DNA from 3 places in the Pseudomonas sp. YNh genome. Region 3 is predicted to be linked to each of the others. Evidence: predicted binding sites of a transcription regulator. Region 3 holds the regulator's gene; each other region holds the start of a gene.

Region 1 (7,460 bases), on a different contig from region 3:
AGCGGGCCCGGCGGTCGGGAGGGCGATGGCGGATACTGCCGCCAAACAGCCCCGGCGTCTTATGTCGGACGATAAACACGCACATTGGCATGTCCCTCACTGAGCAGATGGTGTGCGTGCAAACGGCTCATCACACCCTTGTCGCAATACAGCAAGTACTGGCGCGTCGGATCCAGATGCTTGAACTTGCTGTTGATGGCATAAAACGGCATGGCCTGGACTTCGATACCTTCCAGCACCAGGGGTTCGTCTTCCTGGGCATCGGGGTGACGAATGTCGATGACGATCTGGCCCGACAGTGCCTCGGCCACTTCCTCGATTTCGACATCCTTGCCCAGCTCGTCGATCACATGGTCGATGGAGATCAGCTTGGCGCGCTCCAGGGCGCGCTCCAGCACGGCCATGTCGAACTGCTTTTCTTCATGCTCCATGCGGTGGCGCTTGGCGTGAGTGGTCGGGTTTACCGAAATCACGCCGCAGTATTCTGGCATGTGCTTGGCGAAGTCGGCGGTGCCGATTTCGTTGGCCTGGTCGATGATGTCCTGCTTGTGGCTGGCCAGCAAAGGGCGCAGCACCAGCTTGTCGGTGGCCGAGTCGATGATCGACAGGTTCGGCAGAGTCTGGCTGGACACCTGGGAAATGGCCTCGCCAGTTACCAGGGCGTCGATCTCCAGGCGGTCAGCCATGTGCGCGGCGCCGCGCAGCATCATGCGCTTGAGGGTCACGCCCATGTAGCTGTTGTCGACCTTGTTGAGGATCTCGCCGACCACTTCTTCGAACGGCACGCTGATGAACAGCACGCGCTGGCTGCTGCCGTACTTCTTCCACAGGTAGTGGGCCACTTCCATCACACCCAGCTCGTGGGCACGGCCGCCGAGGTTGAAGAAGCAGAAGTGGGTCATCAGGCCACGGCGCATCATCTGGTAGGCCGCCACGGTGGAGTCGAAGCCACCGGACATCAGCACCAGGGTCTGCTCCAGGGCGCCCAGCGGGTAGCCGCCGATGCCCTGGTGCTGGTTGTGGATCACGTACAGGCGCTGGTTGCGGATTTCGATGCGCACCAGCACTTCAGGCTTCTTCAGCTCGATGCCGGCGGCGCCACACTGCTGGCGCAGCTGGCTGCCGACGTAACGGTCGACGTCCATCGAGGTGAAGTCATGGTGGCCACCGCGCTTGCAGCGCACGGCGAAGTGCTTGCCGGCCAGCAGGTGGCCGAAGTGGTGCTTGCACTTGGCAACGATGTCGTCGAAGTCACCCAGCGGGTATTCCTCAACCTGCAGGAAGTGGGTGATACCCGGTGTGCAGGTGAGGCGCTCGATGATCTCGCGCTGGACCTTTTCGTCCTCGATGCGGGTGACCACTTCGAGATTGTCCCAGACACCATCGACCGCGAGCTCAGGATCGAGGTCCTTGAGCACGTTGCGGATGTTCTTGGCGAGCTGGCGGATGAAGCGCTTGCGCACCGGCCGGCTCTTGATGGTGATTTCTGGGAAGACTTTGACGATAAGTTTCATTGGTTAACAGCGCGCGCAGGGCCTGCCGAAAATGTGGGGCGCGAATTATAGCGGAAACTGCTCAGGATTTGACCAACTTTTGTACAGAAGGTTGGATTTATATTGCCTGTACCGGCCTCATCGCCGGCAAGCCTGCTGCCACAGGACTTCGGCAGGCCTCAAGATCTGCGCCCTCTCTGTGGGAGCCGGCTTGCCGGCGATGAGGACCTTAAAGGAAGCACCCAACCCAACCAATGCACCCTATTGGTGCGTTGATGCCAAAAACCGCATCGTAAGGGTGCACTTTTCCCCACCAACCCGCCGCCAAATGCCCGCAAACGCCTGCTTTTATCCTACCCTCGCCATTTTCGGGCACTGGCATGCAATTTGCTCCCTTGTGAGGCAGGTAAGCTTGGCCGACTATCCGCGCCCGGCAACACCCTTTTTCCAGGGCAGCGGCCCACCGCGCTCTAGACCCTCCGGAGGACAACATGTCGAAGTCGGTTCAACTCATCAAAGATCATGACGTCAAGTGGATTGATCTGCGTTTCACGGACACCAAAGGCATTCAGCACCACGTGACCATGCCGTCGCGTGATGCGCTGGACGAAGACTTCTTCGAAGTCGGCAAGATGTTCGACGGTTCCTCCATTGCTGGCTGGAAAGGCATCGAAGCTTCCGACATGATCCTGATGCCGGTTGACGACACTGCCGTCCTGGACCCGTTCACCGAAGAACCTACCCTGATCATCACCTGCGACATCGTCGACCCGTCGAGCATGCAGGGCTACGATCGCGACCCACGTGCGATCGCCAAGCGCGCCGAAGAGTACCTGAAGAGCACCGGCATCGGTGACACCGTATTCGCAGGCCCGGAGCCAGAGTTCTTCATCTTCGACGAAGTGAAGTTCCACTCGGACATCTCCGGTTCGATGTTCAAGATCTTCTCCGAGCAAGGCTCGTGGATGACCGGCGCTGACGTGGAAGGCGGCAACAAAGGCCACCGTCCAGGCGTGAAAGGCGGCTACTTCCCGGTTCCGCCGTTCGACCACGACCACGAAATCCGTACTGCCATGTGCAACGCACTGGAAGAAATGGGCCAGACCGTTGAAGTTCACCACCACGAAGTGGCGACTGCCGGCCAGAACGAAATCGGCGTCAAGTTCAACACCCTGGTGAAGAAAGCTGACGAAGTACAAGCCCTGAAATACGTCGTGCACAACGTTGCCGACGCTTACGGCCGTACCGCTACCTTCATGCCGAAGCCACTGTACGGCGACAACGGCTCGGGCATGCACGTGCACATGTCGATCTGGAAAGACGGCAAGAACACCTTCTCGGGTGAAGGCTATGCCGGCCTGTCCGACACCGCCCTGTACTTCATCGGCGGTATCATCAAGCACGGTAAGGCCCTGAACGGCTTCACCAACCCGTCGACCAACTCCTACAAGCGTCTGGTCCCAGGCTTCGAAGCCCCGGTAATGCTGGCCTACTCGGCTCGCAACCGTTCCGCCTCGATCCGTATTCCTTACGTCGGCAGCCCGAAAGCCCGCCGTATCGAAGCACGCTTCCCGGACCCATCGGCCAACCCGTACCTGGCCTTCGCGGCCCTGCTGATGGCTGGCCTGGACGGCATCCAGAACAAGATCCACCCAGGCGATGCTGCCGACAAGAACCTGTACGACCTGCCACCAGAAGAGGCCAAGGACATTCCGCAAGTGTGCGGCAGCCTGAAAGAAGCCCTGGAAGAGCTGGACAAAGGCCGTGCGTTCCTGACCAAGGGCGGCGTGTTCTCCGATGACTTCATCGATGCCTTCATCGAGCTGAAGTCGGAAGAAGAGATCAAGGTCCGTACCTTCGTGCACCCGCTGGAATACGAGCTGTACTACAGCTGCTGATCTGATCGGCGCCTCGCGCCGGTAAAATGATCACGACGGCCTCCTTCGGGAGGCCGTTTTCGTTTGCGCCCCACGCAGAACCCTCGCCACTCACGCTATGCTCTATCTTGGTGCAAGATTGAGTGCAGTGCCCCGAATTGCTCCCCAATCTGGTTCACATTAAACGTTTCACCAAGACATTCTGATCCGAATTTGCGCAGATCCAGGCCTTTATCGGCAAATCCCGCTTCTTTTCGGAGCTTTGGTTTGTTTCTTGCATTTTTCTGTGGAGAGACTGGCATCAGCAGATGCACCCCGAGCCCGGACCTGGCCAAAGAAGTGCCAGGCAAGCGCCAAAAGAGGTCAACGACGCCTTATGACCATCAGCGATGCGCAGCACCGTCTGCTTCTGGACAACCTGACCACCGCCACGTTGCTGCTCAACGCCGAGCTGCGCCTGGAGTACATGAATCCGGCCGCGGAAATGCTACTGGCCGTCAGTGGTCAACGTAGCCATGGGCAGTTCATCAGCGAGCTGTTTACCGAATCGACCGAAGCGCTCAGTTCGTTGCGCCAGGCGGTGGAGCAGGCGCACCCGTTCACCAAGCGCGAAGCGCAGCTCACCTCGCTGACCGGGCAGACCATTACCGTCGACTACGCGGTAACCCCCATCCTGAACCAGGGCCAGACCCTGTTATTGCTGGAGGTGCACCCGCGCGACCGGCTGCTGCGCATCACCAAGGAAGAGGCCCAGCTGAGCAAGCAGGAAACCACCAAGATGCTGGTGCGCGGCCTGGCCCACGAAATCAAGAACCCCCTCGGCGGCATTCGCGGCGCAGCCCAGTTGCTGGCCCGCGAGCTACCCGAGGAAGGCCTGCGCGACTACACCAATGTGATCATCGAAGAGGCCGACCGCCTGCGCAACCTGGTCGACCGCATGCTCGGTTCGAACAAGCTGCCGTCGCTGGCCATGACCAACATCCACGAAGTGCTGGAGCGGGTCTGCAGCCTGGTCGATGCCGAAAGCCAGGGTTGCATCACTTTGGTGCGCGATTACGACCCAAGCCTGCCGGACGTGCTGATCGACCGCGAGCAGATGATCCAGGCCGTACTCAACATCGTGCGCAATGCCATGCAGGCGATCAGTTCGCAGAACGAACTGCGCCTGGGCCGCATCACCCTGCGCAGCCGCGCCTTGCGCCAGTTCACCATCGGCCATGTACGCCACCGCCTGGTCGCGCGGGTGGAGATCATCGATAACGGCCCGGGCATTCCGCCGGAACTGCAAGACACCCTCTTCTATCCCATGGTCAGCGGCCGCCCGGACGGTACCGGGTTGGGCCTGGCCATTACCCAGAACATCATCAGCCAGCACCAGGGCCTGATCGAGTGTGAAAGCCACGCAGGCCACACCGCCTTCTCGATCTACCTGCCCCTGGAACAAGGAGCCACCGCCTCATGAGCCGAAGTGAAACCGTATGGATCGTCGACGATGATCGCTCCATCCGCTGGGTCCTGGAAAAAGCCCTGCAACAAGAAGGCATGACCACCCAGAGCTTCGACAGCGCAGATGGCGTAATGGGCCGCCTGGCACGCCAGCAGCCGGATGTGATCATTTCCGATATCCGCATGCCGGGCGCCAGCGGCCTCGACCTGCTGGCACAGATCCGCGAGCACCACCCGCGCCTGCCGGTCATCATCATGACCGCCCATTCCGACCTCGACAGCGCCGTGGCGTCGTACCAGGGCGGTGCTTTCGAGTACCTGCCCAAGCCGTTCGATGTGGACGAAGCCGTCTCGCTGGTCAAGCGCGCCAACCAGCACGCCCAGGAGCAACAAGGCCTGGATGTGCCGCAGAACCTGGCGCGCACACCGGAAATCATCGGCGAAGCCCCGGCGATGCAGGAGGTGTTCCGCGCCATCGGCCGCCTCAGCCATTCCAACATCACCGTACTGATCAACGGCGAGTCCGGTACCGGCAAAGAGCTGGTCGCCCACGCCTTGCACCGTCACAGCCCGCGTGCATCGTCGCCGTTCATTGCCCTGAACATGGCGGCCATCCCGAAGGATTTGATGGAGTCCGAGCTGTTCGGCCATGAGAAAGGTGCTTTCACCGGTGCTGCCAACCTGCGCCGGGGCCGCTTCGAACAGGCGGATGGCGGCACCTTGTTCCTCGACGAAATCGGTGACATGCCCGCCGACACCCAGACCCGCCTGCTGCGGGTGCTGGCCGATGGCGAGTTCTACCGCGTTGGCGGCCATGTGCCGGTCAAGGTCGACGTGCGCATCATCGCTGCGACCCACCAGAACCTGGAGTCGCTGGTGCAGGCGGGCAAGTTCCGTGAGGACTTGTTCCACCGCCTGAACGTGATCCGCATCCACATTCCGCGGCTGGCCGACCGCCGCGAGGACATCCCTGCCCTCGCCCGCCACTTCCTCGCGCGCGCTGCGCAAGAGCTGGCAGTCGAGCCGAAGATCCTCAAGCCGGAAACCGAAGAGTTCATCCGCAACCTGCCGTGGCCAGGCAACGTGCGGCAAATGGAAAACACCTGCCGCTGGATCACCGTGATGGCCTCCAGCCGCGAGGTGCTGATCGGCGACCTGCCGCCCGAGCTGCTGAACCTGCCACAGGATGCCGCACCGGTCACCAACTGGGAGCAGGCCCTGCGCCAGTGGGCCGACCAGGCGCTGGCACGCGGGCAGTCGAACCTGCTGGACAGCGCGGTGCCGAGTTTTGAACGGATCATGATCGAGACTGCGCTCAAGCACACCGCAGGACGGCGCCGGGATGCGGCGCTGTTGCTGGGTTGGGGGCGTAATACCTTGACGCGCAAGATCAAGGAGCTGGGCATGAATGTGGCGGGTGGGGATGACGAGGAAGGGGACGAGCACTGATTAGCCGGTAAATCTCCCGATCTTTGGGGCTGCTGCGCAGCCCATCGCGACACAAGGCCGCTCCCACAGGGATGGCGCCGCCTCCGAACTGAGCGGCGTCCTGTGGGAGCGGCCTTGTGTCGCGGTGGGCCGCAAAGCGGCCCCAGCTATTTCAGCCCGGATGCACCGATCCTGTGCCCAATGCACCTCCGGAAGGCACAAACCCCCTCAAAACCCGGCCAAATCCCCCTCAAAGCCCAACATTCACGGGCTTTGCAAAATTGGCACGCCCCCTGCAATAGCTAATACATACCCAGTTTCGGGGGCCCTGGTACAGGCAGGCCGGGTGAACCCCTCTTTTATTCGCAGCACCGCCCGTTTTGGGGACCTCGGTACAGGCAGGCCGGGTCATCCCCCCTTTATACGCAGTAACCCCTTTTGGGGACCCTGGTACAGGCAGGCCGGGATATCCCCTCTTTTATTCGTGCAGTTTCACCTGCACCCGCCAACGCCCATCGTCCTCTGCACCGGCCCACTCGCCGTGCAGGGGACGCGCGGCAATCACAGTCAGCAGCAACCCTTCGTCACTGTTCTGCACCCGCCAACTGACCGGTTTGCCTTGCAGGCTCAATTGCCCTTGCTGGCTCTTGCCCTGGGCCTGGAACAGCAGCGCAACCGTACCTTCCACATTCTCGCCATGCAGCTTGGGTTCTTCGTTGAACCACAACGTCAGGCCATCCTGCATCACCTCCACCTGCTGGAGCTCACGCTCGTCGGGCGCGGTCAGGCGGCCAATCATCAGCCCTACCATCAAACCGACAATCGCCAGTGACAGCATTACCCGAGGGAAGGCCTTCGAACGCACGTCCGGTTCAGGAGTAGAATGCCCGTCATCTTCACGCTTGGAGCCGTGCATGTTTCACGTCATCCTTTTTCAACCAGAAATTCCGCCGAATACCGGCAACATCATTCGCCTGTGCGCCAACAGCGGCTGCGACCTGCACCTGATCGAACCCATCAGCTTCGAACTGGATGACAAGCGCCTGCGTCGCGCGGGGCTGGATTACCATGAGTATGCCACGCTCAAGCGCCATGAGAGTCTGGCCGGATGCCTGGAAAGCCTCGGTAATCCAAGGCTGTTCGCCTTTACCACCAAGGGCTCGCACCCGTTCCATGAAGTGGCCTATCAGCCGGGCGACGCCTTTCTGTTCGGGCC
Region 2 (7,460 bases), on a different contig from region 3:
CTTTCCTGCAGTTGCCGCAAGTTGGCCGCAATCTCCAAGGGGGTGTTCAGCACCTTTGGCGGTTGCGGGGCTTCGGTTTCATTGAACACGGCTTATCGTTCTCCAGGCAAAAGCGACACACGCAAGTAACGGCATTTTGCCAGTATGTTCCGTGCCTTGATAGAAAAATCACACTTGGCTGAGGGCCCGTGGCTTGGCCAGCAGCGAGGTGCTGCCGCGGCTGTCGTAAAGCGACGGCGAGTCGCCGCCCATGAGGATTCTGATCTGGTTGTTGGTGACGTGTTGCTGCACCTGGATGATCCGGCCGTTGGTCTGGTTGACCTGCTGGCAGTCGTCCATCAGTTTCGACAGCATGTCGAGCCGCTGCAGCATCGCCTCGCCATGGGGCGATTGGGCGGCCACTGCTTGCACGCCAGTGCGATCGGCACTCAGGCCCAGGCTGCCGAGCAACTGGCTGCGGCGCTGGCCATGCTGCTCGAGCAAGATGATCAGCGACTGCTTGCGCGCCAGAATCTGTTCCAGCAGCGGCATGTCGCGGCCATGCAGGGCGATCGCTTCTTTATTCAGAAGGTCGAGCAGTTCCTGCATCGGGGCAATGTCATCTTCGATCAGTTGCAGCAATGTGGTGTCGTGCATGGCTAACTCTTGGCTTTTCTAGCGTCCGTGAAGTCAGCGCGCCGAACGGTCAGCGCTGGGCTTCGAAATCGAGCAGTTTGCTGGCGATCTTGCCGGCATCGACCTGATAGCTGCCGTCGGCGATCGCCTGTTTCAACTGGGCCACACGGGCACTGTTGACGACTGGCTCGTCGCGCAGCTTGTCGCTGATCTTCTGCAACTGCTGTGCCTCTTGGCTGAGGTGTACCGCTTCTCCGCTGGCGCTGGTGCTGGTGGCCGCTTCCTGGCTGGCGGCCGGTTTTTCGGCGCTGCCGGACGCGGTATTGCCGCGCACGCCGCCCGTGACGGACGGAGAGTTATTCAAACGACTGAAGTCGATGACCATGATCAGGAACCTCTGGGTATTTGGACGCTTGCCTTGTTTTCGGCCAACCCGAAAGAAACTTTAGGCACAAATGCATAGCCGCCTGTCAGCAAGCTCGCGAACCCGTTCTCTGACACAGTTTAGGAAATGCGGTTCCTCACTGCCAGCGCAATCTGTGGCTGGCTACATACTGACCTCGACCTGGCCCGGGCCAGTAACCCGGGCCTTGACCACCCGTTTGGAATTCAGGTTGCGTACCCGTATCTGTTCGCTCAGGCCGCCCTTGCTCAGGGCCTCGCCCGGCATGCGCACGCTGAGGCTGCCGCTGCGGGCGATGATCACCACCTGGTCGCCCTTGCGCACCACCTCGGCCTGCTCCAGATGCTGCGGGGTGAGCACCTGGTCGATCACCGTGGGGCGCAGCATCTTCATGCCCACCGCCTGGTCCAGTTCGGTCAGAAAACCCTGGCCAAGGGTGCCGACATCGCGCTCGCGCAGGGCCACGTCGCCTTCGCCCACCGTGTTATCGCGCTTGAGTGGGCGGGTGACCACCACCACGTCGCGGAACAGCCGTACCGTGGCCGGAACAAACACCGTCCACGGGGCCGCACTGTCGCAGCGCACCCGTACCGTCACCCGGCCAAGTGGCAGGGAAGGGCTTTCCAGCGAGGCGTCCAGCTGCTGGCTGCACAATGGCATGCGCAGGCGTGGGTCCAGCGGGTTCACCTGGATTTCATAGCGGCCGGGGGTCTGGGTGGTGGCCAGGTAATCTTCTACCGTGAATTCAAGAAACCCTTGGGTGACACCGATAAGCTGTTCAGGCAAGGTAAGCGCGTCCGCTACCGTGCGAACGCCGGGCGCCAGCAGGCACAGCGTGGCCAGCGAGCCAGTCAGCAGGCGCGTCAATCGTCGGAAAAATGTCGTTTTCGTATGCATGACGCTCAAAAAAGCAAAGCCCGTGCCGACTCGTAACTTGAGTTGCAACGAAAGGCTGAAAGATTAAGGAGTCTGGCATGGCGGGTGTTATGGATTCGGTCAACCAGCGCACGCAGCTGGTGGGTCAGAATCGCCTGGAATTGCTGCTGTTCCGCCTCAATGGCGAACAGCTTTATGGCATCAACGTGTTCAAGGTCAGGGAAGTGCTGCAATGCCCTGCGCTGACCCTGCTGCCCAAGGCGCACCCTGTGGTGCGTGGCGTTGCCAACATCCGCGGGGCGACCATCCCGATCCTCGACTTGTCGATGGCCACCGGGTTGCGGCCGCTGCAGGAAGAAACACGCAACAGCTTCGTGATCATCACCGAGTACAACACCAAGACCCAGGGCTTCCTGGTGCACTCGGTGGAGCGCATCGTCAACATGAACTGGGAAGAGATCCATCCGCCACCCAAGGGCACCGGCCGTGACCACTACCTGACCGCAGTCACCCGGGTGGACAACCGCATGGTCGAAATCATCGACGTGGAGAAGGTGCTGGCCGAGGTTTCGCCGTCGTCCGAATCGGTGTCGGCCGGGGTGATCGATGCCGAGGTGCAGGACAAGGCCGTGCTGATGCGGGTGCTGACCGTCGATGATTCGTCGGTGGCGCGCAAACAGGTCAGCCGCTGCCTGCAGACCGTGGGGGTGGAAGTCGTGGCACTCAATGATGGTCGTCAGGCCCTGAACTACCTGCGTCAGCTGGTGGATGAGGGCAAAAAGCCGGAAGAAGAGTTCCTTATGATGATCTCGGACATTGAAATGCCGGAAATGGACGGCTATACGCTAACGGCTGAGATCCGCAGCGACCCGCGCATGCAAAAATTGCACATCTGCCTGCATACTTCGCTTTCCGGGGTGTTCAACCAGGCAATGGTCAAGAAGGTCGGCGCCGATGACTTCCTGGCCAAGTTCAAGCCGGACGACCTGGCCCAGCGGGTGGTCGACCGGATCAAGGCAGCGCATTGAAGCAGCCGGGGCAAGCCCCGGCACCAGTGATTGAAAAGAGGCGGCAGTAGTGTCTACGGGTAATTTGGATTTCGAACAGTTCCGGGTATTCCTGGAGAAAGCCTGTGGCATCCTGCTGGGCGAAAATAAGCAGTACCTGGTTTCCAGCCGTCTCAACAAGCTGATGGAACAACAGGGCATCAAGAGCCTGGGCGAGCTGGTGCAGCGCATCCAGGCCCAGCCGCGCAGTGGTTTGCGCGAGCAGGTGGTCGATGCCATGACCACCAACGAGACCCTGTGGTTTCGCGATACCTACCCGTTCGAAGTGCTGAAGAACAAGGTGATCCCCGAGTTCATCCGCAACAACCCCGGCCAGCGCCTGCGCATGTGGTCGGCGGCCTGTTCGTCGGGGCAGGAGCCGTATTCCATTTCGATGGCCATCGACGAGTTCGAGCGCAGCAACCTTGGCCAGTTGAAGATGGGGGCGCAGATCGTTGCCACCGACCTGTCCGGCACCATGCTCACCAACTGCAAGACCGGTGAGTACGACAGCCTGGCCATTGCCCGCGGCTTGTCCCAGGAACGCCTGCAACGCTACTTCGACCCCAAGGGGGCGGGGCGCTGGGCGGTCAAGCCGGCGATTCGCAGTCGCGTCGAGTTCCGCTCGTTCAACCTGCTTGACAGCTATGCCAGCCTGGGCAAGTTCGACATCGTGTTCTGCCGCAACGTGCTGATCTACTTCTCGGCACAGGTGAAGCGCGACATCCTGCTGCGCATTCACAGCACACTGAAGCCTGGTGGCTACCTGTTCCTTGGCGCCTCGGAGGCGCTGAACGGGTTGCCGGACCATTACCAGATGGTCCAGTGCAGCCCGGGGATCATCTACCAGGCCAAGTAATCAAGAAGGCCGGCAGCGAAAACTGCCGGCCTTTTTGCTGTATGTGCCGGCCTCTTCGCGGGTAAACCCGCTCCCACAGGTTCGGTGCCGCCCTCGGGTCTTGCACAGGTCCTTGTGGGAGCGGGTTTACCCGCGAAGGGGCCGGTGCAGGAAAAACACTGACGTCAATTTTTTGGTTTGCCGCTTTTGCCGCCCGGCAATTGCCGCTTTCGCCGCCCAAGGCGGAAGGCCTTTGCCGCTTTTCTGGCATCACCCTGACACCACCCCACCTCGAAAGCCCATGTTTCCGGGCTTTGCACTGATTGGCACAGCCCTTGCTATACCTTGCTCAACGATATTCCGGTCAACCTCCGAAGGTTTCCCCGACATGAGCATCAGCTTCGACAAGGCGCTTGGTATTCACGAAAAGGCCATGGGCTTCCGCGCCCAGCGCGCCGAAGTGCTGGCCAACAACATCGCCAACGCCGACACGCCTAACTACAAAGCGCGTGACATGGACTTCGCCTCTGTGCTGGCCGCCGAAAGCGACAAGCAGCAGAGCGGCCGCTTCGCCATGGACCGCACCAATAGCCGCCACATCGAAGCCGAAGGCCTCGCCATCGCGGCCGACGATACCCTCAAGTACCGCACGCCGCTGCAGCCATCGATTGACCAGAACACCGTGGACGCGCAGATCGAGCAATCGAACTACACCGAAAACGCCATTGGCTTCCAGGCCAGCTTCACCTTGCTCAACAGCAAATTCAAGGGGCTGGTATCGGCCCTGCGGGGAGAATGACCATGTCCCTTTCCAGCGTCTTCAATATTGCCGGTAGCGGCATGAGCGCGCAGAACACGCGCCTGAACACCGTGGCTTCCAACATTGCCAACGCCGAAACCGTCTCGTCGAGCATCGATCAGACCTACCGCGCTCGCCACCCGGTGTTCGCCACCACCTTCCAGGATGCGCAGGCTGGCACCAGCCAGTCGCTGTTCGACGACCAGGGTGAAGCAGGGCAGGGCGTGCAGGTCAAAGGCATCGTCGAAGACCAGAGCACCCTGGAGGCTCGCTACGAGCCAAACCACCCGGCGGCGAACAAGGACGGCTACGTCTACTACCCGAACGTCAATGTGGTCGAGGAAATGGCTGACATGATCTCCGCCAGCCGTGCGTTCCAGACCAACGCCGAGCTGATGAACACGGCCAAGAGCATGATGCAGAAAGTCCTGACCCTGGGGCAGTGATAGGAAGCCGACATGACCACTACCAATTCCACCTCTGACGTCAGCAGCGCGTACCTGACATCGCTGCAGAAGCAGACGTCGAAGACCGACAGCAGCACCGGTGCTGCCGGCAGCGCGCTGGGCAAAGATGCTTTCCTGCAGTTGCTGGTTACCCAGATGAAGAACCAGAACCCGCTCGATCCGCAGGAAAACGGCGAGTTCGTGGCGCAGCTGGCGCAGTTCAGCAGCCTTGAGAGCATGCAGTCGCTCAATGACTCGGTGACCTACATCGCGGCTGGGCTGCAATCCTCCCAGGCGCTGCAGGCTTCGTCGCTGGTCGGGCGCAATGTGATTGTCCAGACCGACAAGGCCGTGGTCGACACCAGCAAGGATATGAAAGGCACTGTCAACCTGACGTCGTCGAGCACCGCCACCTCGGTGGGCATCTACGACAAGGACGACAAGCTGGTGCGCACGCTCGACCTGGGTACTCAGAAAGCCGGCAAGATCGACTTTACCTGGGATGGCCTGAACGACGACGGCGAAGCAGCGCCAGCCGGTACCTACACCTTCAAGGCTACTGCCTCGATCGACGGCAAGGCCACGGCCATGACCACCAACCTGCCGGCCTCGGTCACCAGCGTGACCATGGGTACCAACGGTTCGGAGATGACACTCAACCTGGCCGGGTTGGGCAGTGTTGCGCTTTCCAAAATCCAAAGCATCGGCATCTAGGGCCTGAGCAAAACGACAGGAGTTACACATGTCTTTCAATATCGGCCTTAGCGGCCTCTATGCAGCAAACAAGGCCCTGAACGTTACCGGCAACAACATTGCCAACGTTGCCACCACCGGCTTCAAGTCGTCGCGCGCCGAGTTCGCCGACCAGTACTCCAACTCCATTCGCGGCACCAGTGCCGGCAAGAACGTGGTGGGCACTGGCGTGAAGACTGCCGCCGTGTCGCAGATGTTCACCCCGGGCAACATCAATGGCACCGGCCAGGCGCTGGACATGGCCATCGATGGCAACGGCTTCTTCGTGATGAACGACAACGGCTCGAAGATCTACACCCGTGCCGGTGCCTTCTACAGCGACAAGGACGGCTACGTGGTCAGCTCGTCGGGCGCCAACCTGCAAGGTTATGCAGTGGATGCCAACGGCAAGATCATCCAGGGTGTGCTGACCAACCTGCAGATCGACACCTCGAACCTGACGCCGAACCCGACCGGTCGCATCTCCGAGAACGTCAACCTCAACTCCACCGCGACTGCACCCACCCAGGCGCCGTTCGATCCGACCAATACCGGCACCTACAACTACACGTTCAATACCGACGTGTACGACAGCCAGGGTAACGCGCACCAACTGAACCAGTACTTCGTCAAGGACGCCACCAGCAACTCCTGGACCATGTACACCACTATCGACGGGCGCAACCCGGCCGACCCGACCTCGACCACGCCGCTGGCCAACAAGCTGCCGTTCAAGTCTGACGGCACCCTGGACACCGCCTCGATGACGGAAGGTCCGGTAGCCGGCGGCATGACCATAGCCGCCAACAAGACCTTCACCCTCAGCAACTGGATCCCGGCACAGAAGAACGCCGCCGGTGTATGGGGTGCCAACGGCGCTACCGCCAACGTTGCCGGGGTGAACCTGGACATGCTCGGTACCACCCAGTACAACGCCGCCTCCGCCACCACCGCGAAGAGCCAGGACGGCTTTGCCACCGGTGAGCTGTCGGGCCTGACCATCGACGAAAGCGGCAACATGTTCGCCAACTTCACCAATGGCCAGGACAAGGTGATCGGCCAGGTGGCTATCGCCAACTTTGCCAACCTGCAGGGCCTGACCCCGATTGGTGGCACCAGCTGGAAAGAGTCCTACGCCTCGGGCGTGCCGGTGATCGGCGCGCCGGACACCGGTACCTTGGGCCAGATTACCGGCGGCGCACTGGAAGACTCCAACGTCGACCTGACCGGCGAACTGGTCAACCTGATCAAGGCGCAGAGCAACTACCAGGCGAACGCCAAGACCATTTCCACCGAAAGCACCATCATGCAGACCATCATCCAGATGACCTGATGGCCGCCTGTTAGTGTGGTTTTGTCTGTAATTGGGGCTGCCTTGCAGCCCATCGCCGGCAAGCCAGCTCCCACAGGAGGTTGCAATCCCCTGTGGGAGCTGGCTTGCCGGCAATGGGCCGCAAAGCGGCCCCAGGTTCTTCAAGGTTCACGCCCATGAAACGGCTAATGCTTACCGCCCTCCTGGCCATGGCCTTGCCGCTCTCGGCCGCTCCCGCCCCGTTCTACCAATGGCAAAGCCTGGCCACCGGCCGCTACCTGTGCTCGGCCAGCAACCCGGGCGAGGGTTGGGTGCGCCATTCCGGCCCCTACAACAACGCCGCTTGCCGCACCTTCTGACACGCGCTTGCCGCAGGCGGCAAACATCCGCCGA
Region 3 (7,460 bases):
CGCGGGCGGCCTGATCAGCTTTGGCTTGTTGTTCGGTGCGCTCTGCCTGTTTCTGGTTGACCTAAAAGTGTCTGGCGCCTCACCAGAAGCGCTGGTCGGCACCGACAACCAGCCGGTGATTGCTGCGCGCATCTGGCTGTTTGTGATCGCCATCATCGCCCACAACATTCCCGAGGGCATGGCCATCGGTGTGTCCGCCGGTGGTGGCATGGCCGACGCCGACAGCCTGGCCATGGGCATTGCCTTGCAGGATGTGCCTGAGGGGCTGGTCATTGCGCTGGTGCTGGCCGGGGCGGGCATGTCGCGCTTCAAAGCCTTCTTGATAGGCGCAGCGTCAGGCCTGGTCGAGCCGGTGGCTGCGGTGATCTGCGCCTGGCTGGTGAACATCGCCGAACTGCTGCTGCCGTTGGGCCTGGCCTGCGCGGCGGGGGCAATGCTGCTGGTGGTGACCCAGGAGATCATCCCGGAATCGCGCAGTAACGGCCATCATCGTCTGGCCAGCCTGGGGCTGTGTATTGGCTTCTGCCTGATGATGGTGATGGATACAGCGATGTCCTGATTCATTATCAGGTTTGCGTGTTCCCTGTGGGAGCGGCCTTGTGTCGCGATAGGGCCGCAAAGCGGCCCCGGCAACTTGTGCCTTGTTGCTCAAATTCTGGGACCGCATTGCAGCCCTGTCGCGGCGCAAGGCCGCGCCTACAAGGATCGTGCTGGCTTTTATTCGCCTTCGTCGAAGAAGTTGTTGATCAGCTCGACCAGCGCATCCATGGCGTCGTTGTCCTGCTCGCCTTCGGTGTGCAGGTGCACCTGGGTGCCTTTGCCGGCCGCCAGCATCATCACCGCCATGATGCTCTTGCCGTCCACCAGCTTGTCCGGCGCACGGCCAACCCGCACCTGGCAGGGGAAGCGGCCTGCCACGCCGACGAACTTGGCTGCCGCCCGGGCATGCAGGCCCAGCTTGTTGATGATGGTGATTTCGCGGGCGGGCATCGTGGGGCGGATCCTTGGGCTAGAGGTCGCGGTGGCGGACCTGGACGTTTTTCAGGGATTGCTGCAGCAACTGGCCAAGGCGCTCAGTGATGTACACCGAGCGGTGGTGGCCGCCGGTGCAGCCGATGGCAATGGTGACGTAGGCACGGTTGCTGGCGGCGAAGCGGGGCAGCCACTTGAGCAGATAGCTGGAAATGTCGCTGAACATGTCTTCGACATCCGGCTGTGCGGCCAGATAGTCGATTACCGGTTGGTCGAGGCCGGAGTGCTCGCGCAGCTCGGGCTTCCAGTAAGGGTTTGGCAGGCAGCGCACATCGAACACCAGGTCTGCATCGACCGGCATGCCACGCTTGAAACCGAACGACTCGACCAGGAACGCGGTGCCGGGCTCGGGTTGGTTGAGCAGGCGCAGCTTGATTGAATCACGCAACTGATACAGATTCAGGTTGGTGGTGTCGATCTTCAGGTCGGCCAGGTCGGCGATCGGGCCCAGAAGCTCACTCTCGACCCGAATCGCTTCGGCCAGCGAGCGGTTGGCATTGGTCAGTGGGTGGCGTCGGCGGGTTTCCGAGAAGCGCTTGAGCAGCATGTCTTCGTCGGCATCCAGGAACAGCACATCACACTGGATGTTTCGCGCACGGGCTTCTTCGAGCAATTCGGGGAAGCGCGTCAGGTGGCTGGGCAGGTTACGCGCGTCGATCGACACGGCAACCTTCGGTTGCAGCAGTTCGGTGTTGATCAGCGCTTCTTCCGCCAGTTCCGGCAGCAGCCCGGCGGGTAGGTTGTCAATGCAGTAGAAACCGTTGTCTTCCAGTACATCGAGGGCGGTGCTCTTGCCGGAGCCGGAGCGGCCGCTGACAATGATCAGGCGCATGTTCAGTGCTCGTTCTGTACGTCCAGGACAACCTGGAACAGGGCCTCGTTACTGCTGGCGGCACGCAAGCGATCACGAACCTCCTTGCGATCGAGCATGCTGGCAATCTGGCGCAGCAGTTCCAGATGGGCATCGGTAGCGGCTTCAGGCACCAGCAGGACGAACAGCAGGTCCACGGGCGCGCCATCGATGGCGTCGTAATCGATTGGAGCTTCCAGGTGCAGCAAGGCACTGACCGGTGCGGAACAGCCTTCAAGCCGGCAGTGGGGGATGGCGATGCCATTGCCGAAACCGGTCGAGCCGAGTTTTTCCCGGGCGACCAGTTTTTCGAAGACGTCTTGCATCTCCAGTTCTGGCACTTGGTCGGCGATGACGGTGGCGACCTTTTCCAGGGCGCGCTTCTTACTGCCGCCCGGCACGTTCACGAGTGAACGGCCGGGGGTCAGGATGGTTTCAAGTCGGATCATGGATGAGGGGGATCAGCGTGCAGCTGCACCTTGCAGCAGGCTTTGCTGTTTTTCCTTGTGTTTTTTCAGTTGGCGGTCGAGCTTGTCGGCCAAGGCGTCGATTGCTGCATACATGTCTTGGTCTTCGGCATTGGCAACCACTTCACCGCCGGGAATCTGCAGGGTCGCTTCGACCTTCTGCTGCAGCTTCTCGACTTTCATGATGACCTGCACGTTGGTGATCTTGTCGAAGTGACTCGCTACGCGTTTGAGCTTCTGCTCCACATAATCACGCAGCGGTGGGGTGACTTCTACATGCTGTCCACTGATATTGACTTGCATACAGCTTCTCCTTTGTTGCCCGTGCATAAAGAGGCAGGTCTCGCACCTGCCCCACAAACGCTGTGGCTCATCTCAGGGGCTACATCAGTCGCTTGCGCTCGCTCGACGGTGCGATGCCGAGGGACTCGCGGTACTTGGCGACGGTGCGACGGGCTACCTGGATGCCTTGTGCCTCCAGTAAACCAGCGATCTTGCTGTCACTCAATGGCTTTTTCTGATTTTCAGCCGCAACCAGTTTCTTGATGATCGCGCGAATCGCCGTGGACGAGCATTCTCCGCCTTCGGAGGTGCTGACGTGGCTGGAGAAAAAGTATTTCAGTTCGTAGATGCCACGCGGTGTGTGCATGTACTTTTGCGTGGTAACTCGCGAAATGGTCGACTCGTGCATCCCCACCGCTTCGGCAATGTCATGCAGCACCAGCGGCTTCATCGCTTCGTCGCCGTGGTCGAGGAAACCACGCTGGTGCTCGACGATCTGGGTGGCAACCTTCATCAGGGTTTCGTTACGGCTTTGCAGGCTCTTGATGAACCAGCGCGCTTCCTGCAACTGGTTGCGCATGAAGGTGTTGTCGGCGCTGGTGTCGGCGCGGCGCACGAAACCGGCGTATTGCGGGTTCACCCGCAGGCGCGGTATGGCTTCCTGGTTCAGCTCCACCAGCCAACGGTCGGTATCTTTGCGCACGATGACGTCGGGCACCACGTACTCGGGTTCGCTGGACTCGATCTGCGAACCAGGGCGCGGGTTGAGGCTTTGTACCAGTTCGATGACCTGGCGAAGCTCGTCTTCCTTGATTTTCATGCGCCGCATCAGCTGGCTGTAGTCGCGGCTGCCGAGCAGGTCGATGAAATCGGTGACCAGGCGCTTGGCTTCGGTCATCCACGGGGTATTGGCAGGTAGCTGGCGCAGTTGCAGCAGCAGGCATTCGCCCAGATTGCGGGCGCCGACACCTGCCGGTTCGAACTGTTGGATGCGGTGCAGTACCGCCTCGACTTCGTCCAGCTCGATGTCCAGCTCAGGGTCGAAACCGGCGCAGATTTCTTCGAGGGTGTCTTCCAGGTAGCCCTGGCCGTTGATGCTGTCGATCAGGGTAACGGCGATCAGGCGGTCGGTGTCGGACATCGGCGCCAGGTTCAGTTGCCACAGCAGGTGGCTTTGCAGGCTTTCGCCGGCCGATGTGCGGGTGGTGAAGTCCCACTCGTCGTCATCGTTGCTCGGCAGGCTGCTGGCGCTGGTCTGGTAGATGTCTTCCCATGCGGTATCGACTGGAAGCTCGTTGGGAATGCGCTCGCTCCATTCACCGTCTTCCAGGTTGTCGGCACTGATGGTGCTTTCCTGGAAGCTGTTGTCCTGGGCTTCGGCTGTCGGCTTGTTCTCGGCGTTGTCCGCCATCGGGTCGCTGTTGTCGAAGTCCTCGCCGTCTTCCTGACGTTCGAGCATCGGGTTCGACTCCAGCGCTTCCTGGATTTCCTGTTGCAGGTCCAGGGTGGAAAGCTGGAGCAGACGGATGGCCTGTTGCAACTGCGGTGTCATCGTCAGTTGCTGGCCCATTTTTAGGACGAGCGATGGTTTCATGGCAGGGGCTTGTACCTTGTTCGCCGGCGCGCATGCGCCATCCACTACACGAGGGCGCCGGGGCGCCAGATCAAGCAAGTTTTATGCCTTAAATTGTAGCGTTTGCCTAGAGCACCGTAACAACTTTACCCGCAGTTGTGCGGCTATTTTCCGGTGCTCCAGGCGCGTGCCGGGGTCAGAGACGGAACTCGTGGCCCAGGTAAACCTCTTTGACCAGGTCGTTGGCCAGGATGGTTTCGGCGTCGCCTTCGGCGATCAGTCGGCCATCATTGACGATATAGGCGGTTTCGCAGATATCCAGGGTCTCGCGCACGTTGTGGTCGGTGATCAGCACACCGATGCCCTTGGCCTTGAGATGGTGGATGATCTGCTTGATGTCGCCGACCGAGATCGGGTCGACACCGGCGAATGGTTCGTCCAGCAAGATGAACTTGGGTGCGGTCGCCAGGGCGCGGGCAATCTCGACGCGACGGCGTTCACCACCAGAGAGGCTCATGCCGAGGTTGTCGCGGATGTGGCTGATGTGGAACTCCTGCAGCAGGCTTTCCAGCTCCTTGCGCCGGCCGTCGCGGTCGATGTCCTTGCGGGTCTCGAGGATGGCCATGATGTTGTCGGCCACCGACAGCTTGCGGAAGATCGAGGCTTCCTGCGGCAGGTAGCCGATGCCAGCACGGGCGCGGCCGTGCATGGGCTGGTGGCTGACATCGAGGTTATCGATGAGCACGCGCCCCTGCTCGGCCTGGACCAGCCCGACAATCATGTAGAAGCAGGTGGTCTTGCCGGCGCCGTTGGGGCCGAGCAGGCCGACGATCTGGCCGCTGTCGATCGACAGGCTGACATCGCGTACGACCTGCCGCCCCTTGTAGCTCTTGGCCAGGTGCTGGGCTTTGAGGGTTGCCATTTACTCGGCCTTCTTCTTGGGCTGGATCACCATGTCGATGCGCTGACGCGGTGTAGTCACGTTGCCACCGCGACCGGCGGTCGCCACCTGGGTCTGGGTGTTGTAGACGATCTTCTCGCCTTCGGTGGTGTTGCCTTCGTTCTCGACCTTGGCGCGGTCGGTGAGGATCACCAGGTCTTTCAGCGCCTGATACTGGATGGTCACGCCCCAGCCTTTCATCTTGTCTGGCTTGGCCGCGCTCTGCTGCTGCTCGAAGTAGGCCAGGTTGCCCACCGAGGTCACCACATCGATGTCGCCGGAAGCGGAGCGGGTGATGGTCACGGTGTTGCCTTTGATCATCATCGAGCCCTGGGTAATGACCACGTCGCCGGTGTAGGTGGCTACGCCTTGCTTGTCATCCAGGTGGGCCTGGTCGGCCTGGATGCGGATCGGCTGATCACGGTCATTCGGCAGTGCGAAGGCGCTCGCGCTTCCCAGTGCTGCGCTCAGGCTGAGCAAAAGGGGGAGGGTTTTAACGAGCCTCATACTGTCCTCTTACGTTAGAGAGCAGGTCCATCCTGCTTTCTTTCAAATACGCTTTCATTCCTTTGCCCGTAGTTGTGCCACCGGCGCCGTCGATTCTAACGGCTTGCTCGGTCTGCGCATATTGCTTCTGCGGGAACACGGTCATGCGTGAGCTGGTAATGATGGTTTCACGCTGCTTTTCGTCGATGCGCGCAATCCGGACCTTGTCGATCAGTTCGACCTCGGTGCCGTCCGGATTGACCTCGGCGCGGGTGCTCTGCACGTGCCACGGGTATTCGGTGCCGCGGTACAGGTGCAGGTCCGGCGTGGTCAGCAACGTGATTTCGCTGGCCTTGAGGTGCTCGACCTTGTCGGCAGTCATTTCGTACTGCAGCTTGCCATCAGGCAGAAACTGCACGCTGTGGGCGTTGATCGCATAGTAGTCGATGGCGCTTTCGTCGACCTGGGCCACCGGCTTGTCGAGGAAGCTTTCCGGGCTGACGTTCCAGTAGCCGACCGCCGCCAGCAGGGCGGCGATCACTGCTAGCAGCGCAATATTGCGGGCTTTCTTGCTGAACATGGGCAGCCTTACAGGTAATTGGCGTTGGCAGCGTCCAGGGTGCCCTGGGCCTGCATGATCAGTTCGCAGAATTCACGGGCTGCGCCTTCGCCGCCGCGTGCCTGGGTCACGCCGTGGGCGTGCTGGCGAACAAACGGAGCGGCGTTGGCCACGGCCATGCCCAATGCTACCCGGCGAATGACCGGCAGGTCGGGCAGGTCGTCGCCCAGGTAGGCCACTTGATCATAGCTTAGGCCCAGTTCGGCGAGCAGGCCGTCAAGCACGACCAATTTGTCCTCGCGGCCCTGGTACAGGTGCGGGATGCCGAGGTTTTTCGCCCGCCGTTCGACCACAGGGGTTTTACGCCCGCTGATGATCGCGGTGGTCACGCCCGAGGCCATGAGCATCTTGATGCCCTGGCCGTCGAGGGTGTTGAAGGTCTTGAACTCGCTGCCGTCCTCGAGGAAGTACAGGCGCCCGTCGGTGAGCGCGCCGTCCACATCGAACACTGCCAGCTTGATGGTTTTGCCGCGTTGCATGAGATCCTGGTTCATTCCATCGCTCCTTACATTACACCGGCGCGCAGCAGGTCGTGCATGTTCAGGGCGCCGGTCGGGCGGTCCTCGCGGTCCACCACCACCAGTGCGCCGATCTTGTGGTCTTCCATGATCTTCAAGGCTTCGGCAGCGAGCATTTCGGCACGGGCCGTCTTGCCGTGCACGGTCATCACCTGGTCGATCAGGGTGGTGTGTACGTCGATGTTGCGGTCCAGGCTGCGGCGCAGGTCGCCGTCGGTGAAGATCCCGGCCAGCGTGCCGTCGGCTTCGACGATCACGGTCATGCCCAGACCTTTGCGGGACATTTCAAGCAGCGCATCCTTGAGCAGGGTGCCGCGGGCTACCTGGGGCAGCTCGTCGCCGCTGTGCATCACGTTCTCGACCTTGAGCAACAGGCGGCGGCCCAGTGCACCGCCCGGGTGCGAGAAGGCAAAGTCTTCTGCCGTGAAGCCGCGGGCTTCGAGCAGGGCGATGGCCAGGCAGTCGCCCAGCACCAGCGATGCGGTGGTGGAAGAGGTGGGTGCCAGGTTAAGTGGGCAGGCCTCTTGCTCTACGCGGGCGTCGAGGTTGACCTCGGCGGCCTGGGCCAGAGGCGAATCGGGGTTGCCGGTCAGGCTGACCAGCTTGATGCCCAAGCGTTTGATCAGTGGCAGCAGGGTGACGATTTCGGCAGTGCTACCGGAATTCGACAGGGCAAGGATGACATCATCGCGG

The links. Region 3 encodes sigma-54, which starts transcription at its own class of promoters, with help from an activator protein. Its sites were predicted from a motif close to ANTGGCATNNANNTTGCTNT; they were not measured.
Region 1: the regulator sigma-54 is predicted to act here: its motif matches at 1,868-1,887, upstream of glnA (type I glutamate--ammonia ligase).
Region 2: the regulator sigma-54 is predicted to act here: its motif matches at 4,101-4,120, upstream of flgB (flagellar basal body rod protein FlgB).

Annotation. Positions count from the first base shown of each region.
Region 1 covers NZ_JBBMRJ010000002.1:325,550-333,009, forward strand. Annotated here, with positions in the region: gene thiI (tRNA uracil 4-sulfurtransferase ThiI) at 60-1,514, opposite strand; gene glnA (type I glutamate--ammonia ligase) at 1,985-3,391, shown strand; gene glnL (nitrogen regulation protein NR(II)) at 3,747-4,832, shown strand; gene ntrC (nitrogen regulation protein NR(I)) at 4,829-6,265, shown strand; gene WF331_RS03500 (hypothetical protein) at 6,723-7,160, opposite strand; gene trmL (tRNA (uridine(34)/cytosine(34)/5-carboxymethylaminomethyluridine(34)-2'-O)-methyltransferase TrmL) at 7,159-7,460, shown strand, end outside.
Region 2 covers NZ_JBBMRJ010000001.1:208,460-215,919, reverse strand. Annotated here, with positions in the region: gene WF331_RS00950 (flagellar brake protein) at 1-89, opposite strand, end outside; gene WF331_RS00945 (flagella synthesis protein FlgN) at 169-636, opposite strand; gene flgM (flagellar biosynthesis anti-sigma factor FlgM) at 686-1,000, opposite strand; gene flgA (flagellar basal body P-ring formation chaperone FlgA) at 1,163-1,915, opposite strand; gene WF331_RS00930 (chemotaxis protein CheV) at 1,993-2,922, shown strand; gene cheR (protein-glutamate O-methyltransferase CheR) at 2,972-3,799, shown strand; gene flgB (flagellar basal body rod protein FlgB) at 4,167-4,577, shown strand; gene flgC (flagellar basal body rod protein FlgC) at 4,580-5,023, shown strand; gene flgD (flagellar hook assembly protein FlgD) at 5,036-5,737, shown strand; gene flgE (flagellar hook protein FlgE) at 5,766-7,088, shown strand; gene WF331_RS00900 (hypothetical protein) at 7,244-7,426, shown strand.
Region 3 covers NZ_JBBMRJ010000003.1:33,810-41,269, reverse strand. Annotated here, with positions in the region: gene WF331_RS04240 (ZIP family metal transporter) at 1-559, shown strand, start outside; gene WF331_RS04235 (HPr family phosphocarrier protein) at 718-990, opposite strand; gene rapZ (RNase adapter RapZ) at 1,010-1,864, opposite strand; gene ptsN (PTS IIA-like nitrogen regulatory protein PtsN) at 1,867-2,331, opposite strand; gene hpf (ribosome hibernation-promoting factor, HPF/YfiA family) at 2,344-2,652, opposite strand; gene WF331_RS04215 (RNA polymerase factor sigma-54) at 2,732-4,225, opposite strand; gene lptB (LPS export ABC transporter ATP-binding protein) at 4,401-5,126, opposite strand; gene lptA (lipopolysaccharide transport periplasmic protein LptA) at 5,127-5,651, opposite strand; gene lptC (LPS export ABC transporter periplasmic protein LptC) at 5,638-6,210, opposite strand; gene WF331_RS04195 (KdsC family phosphatase) at 6,219-6,743, opposite strand; gene WF331_RS04190 (KpsF/GutQ family sugar-phosphate isomerase) at 6,755-7,460, opposite strand, start outside.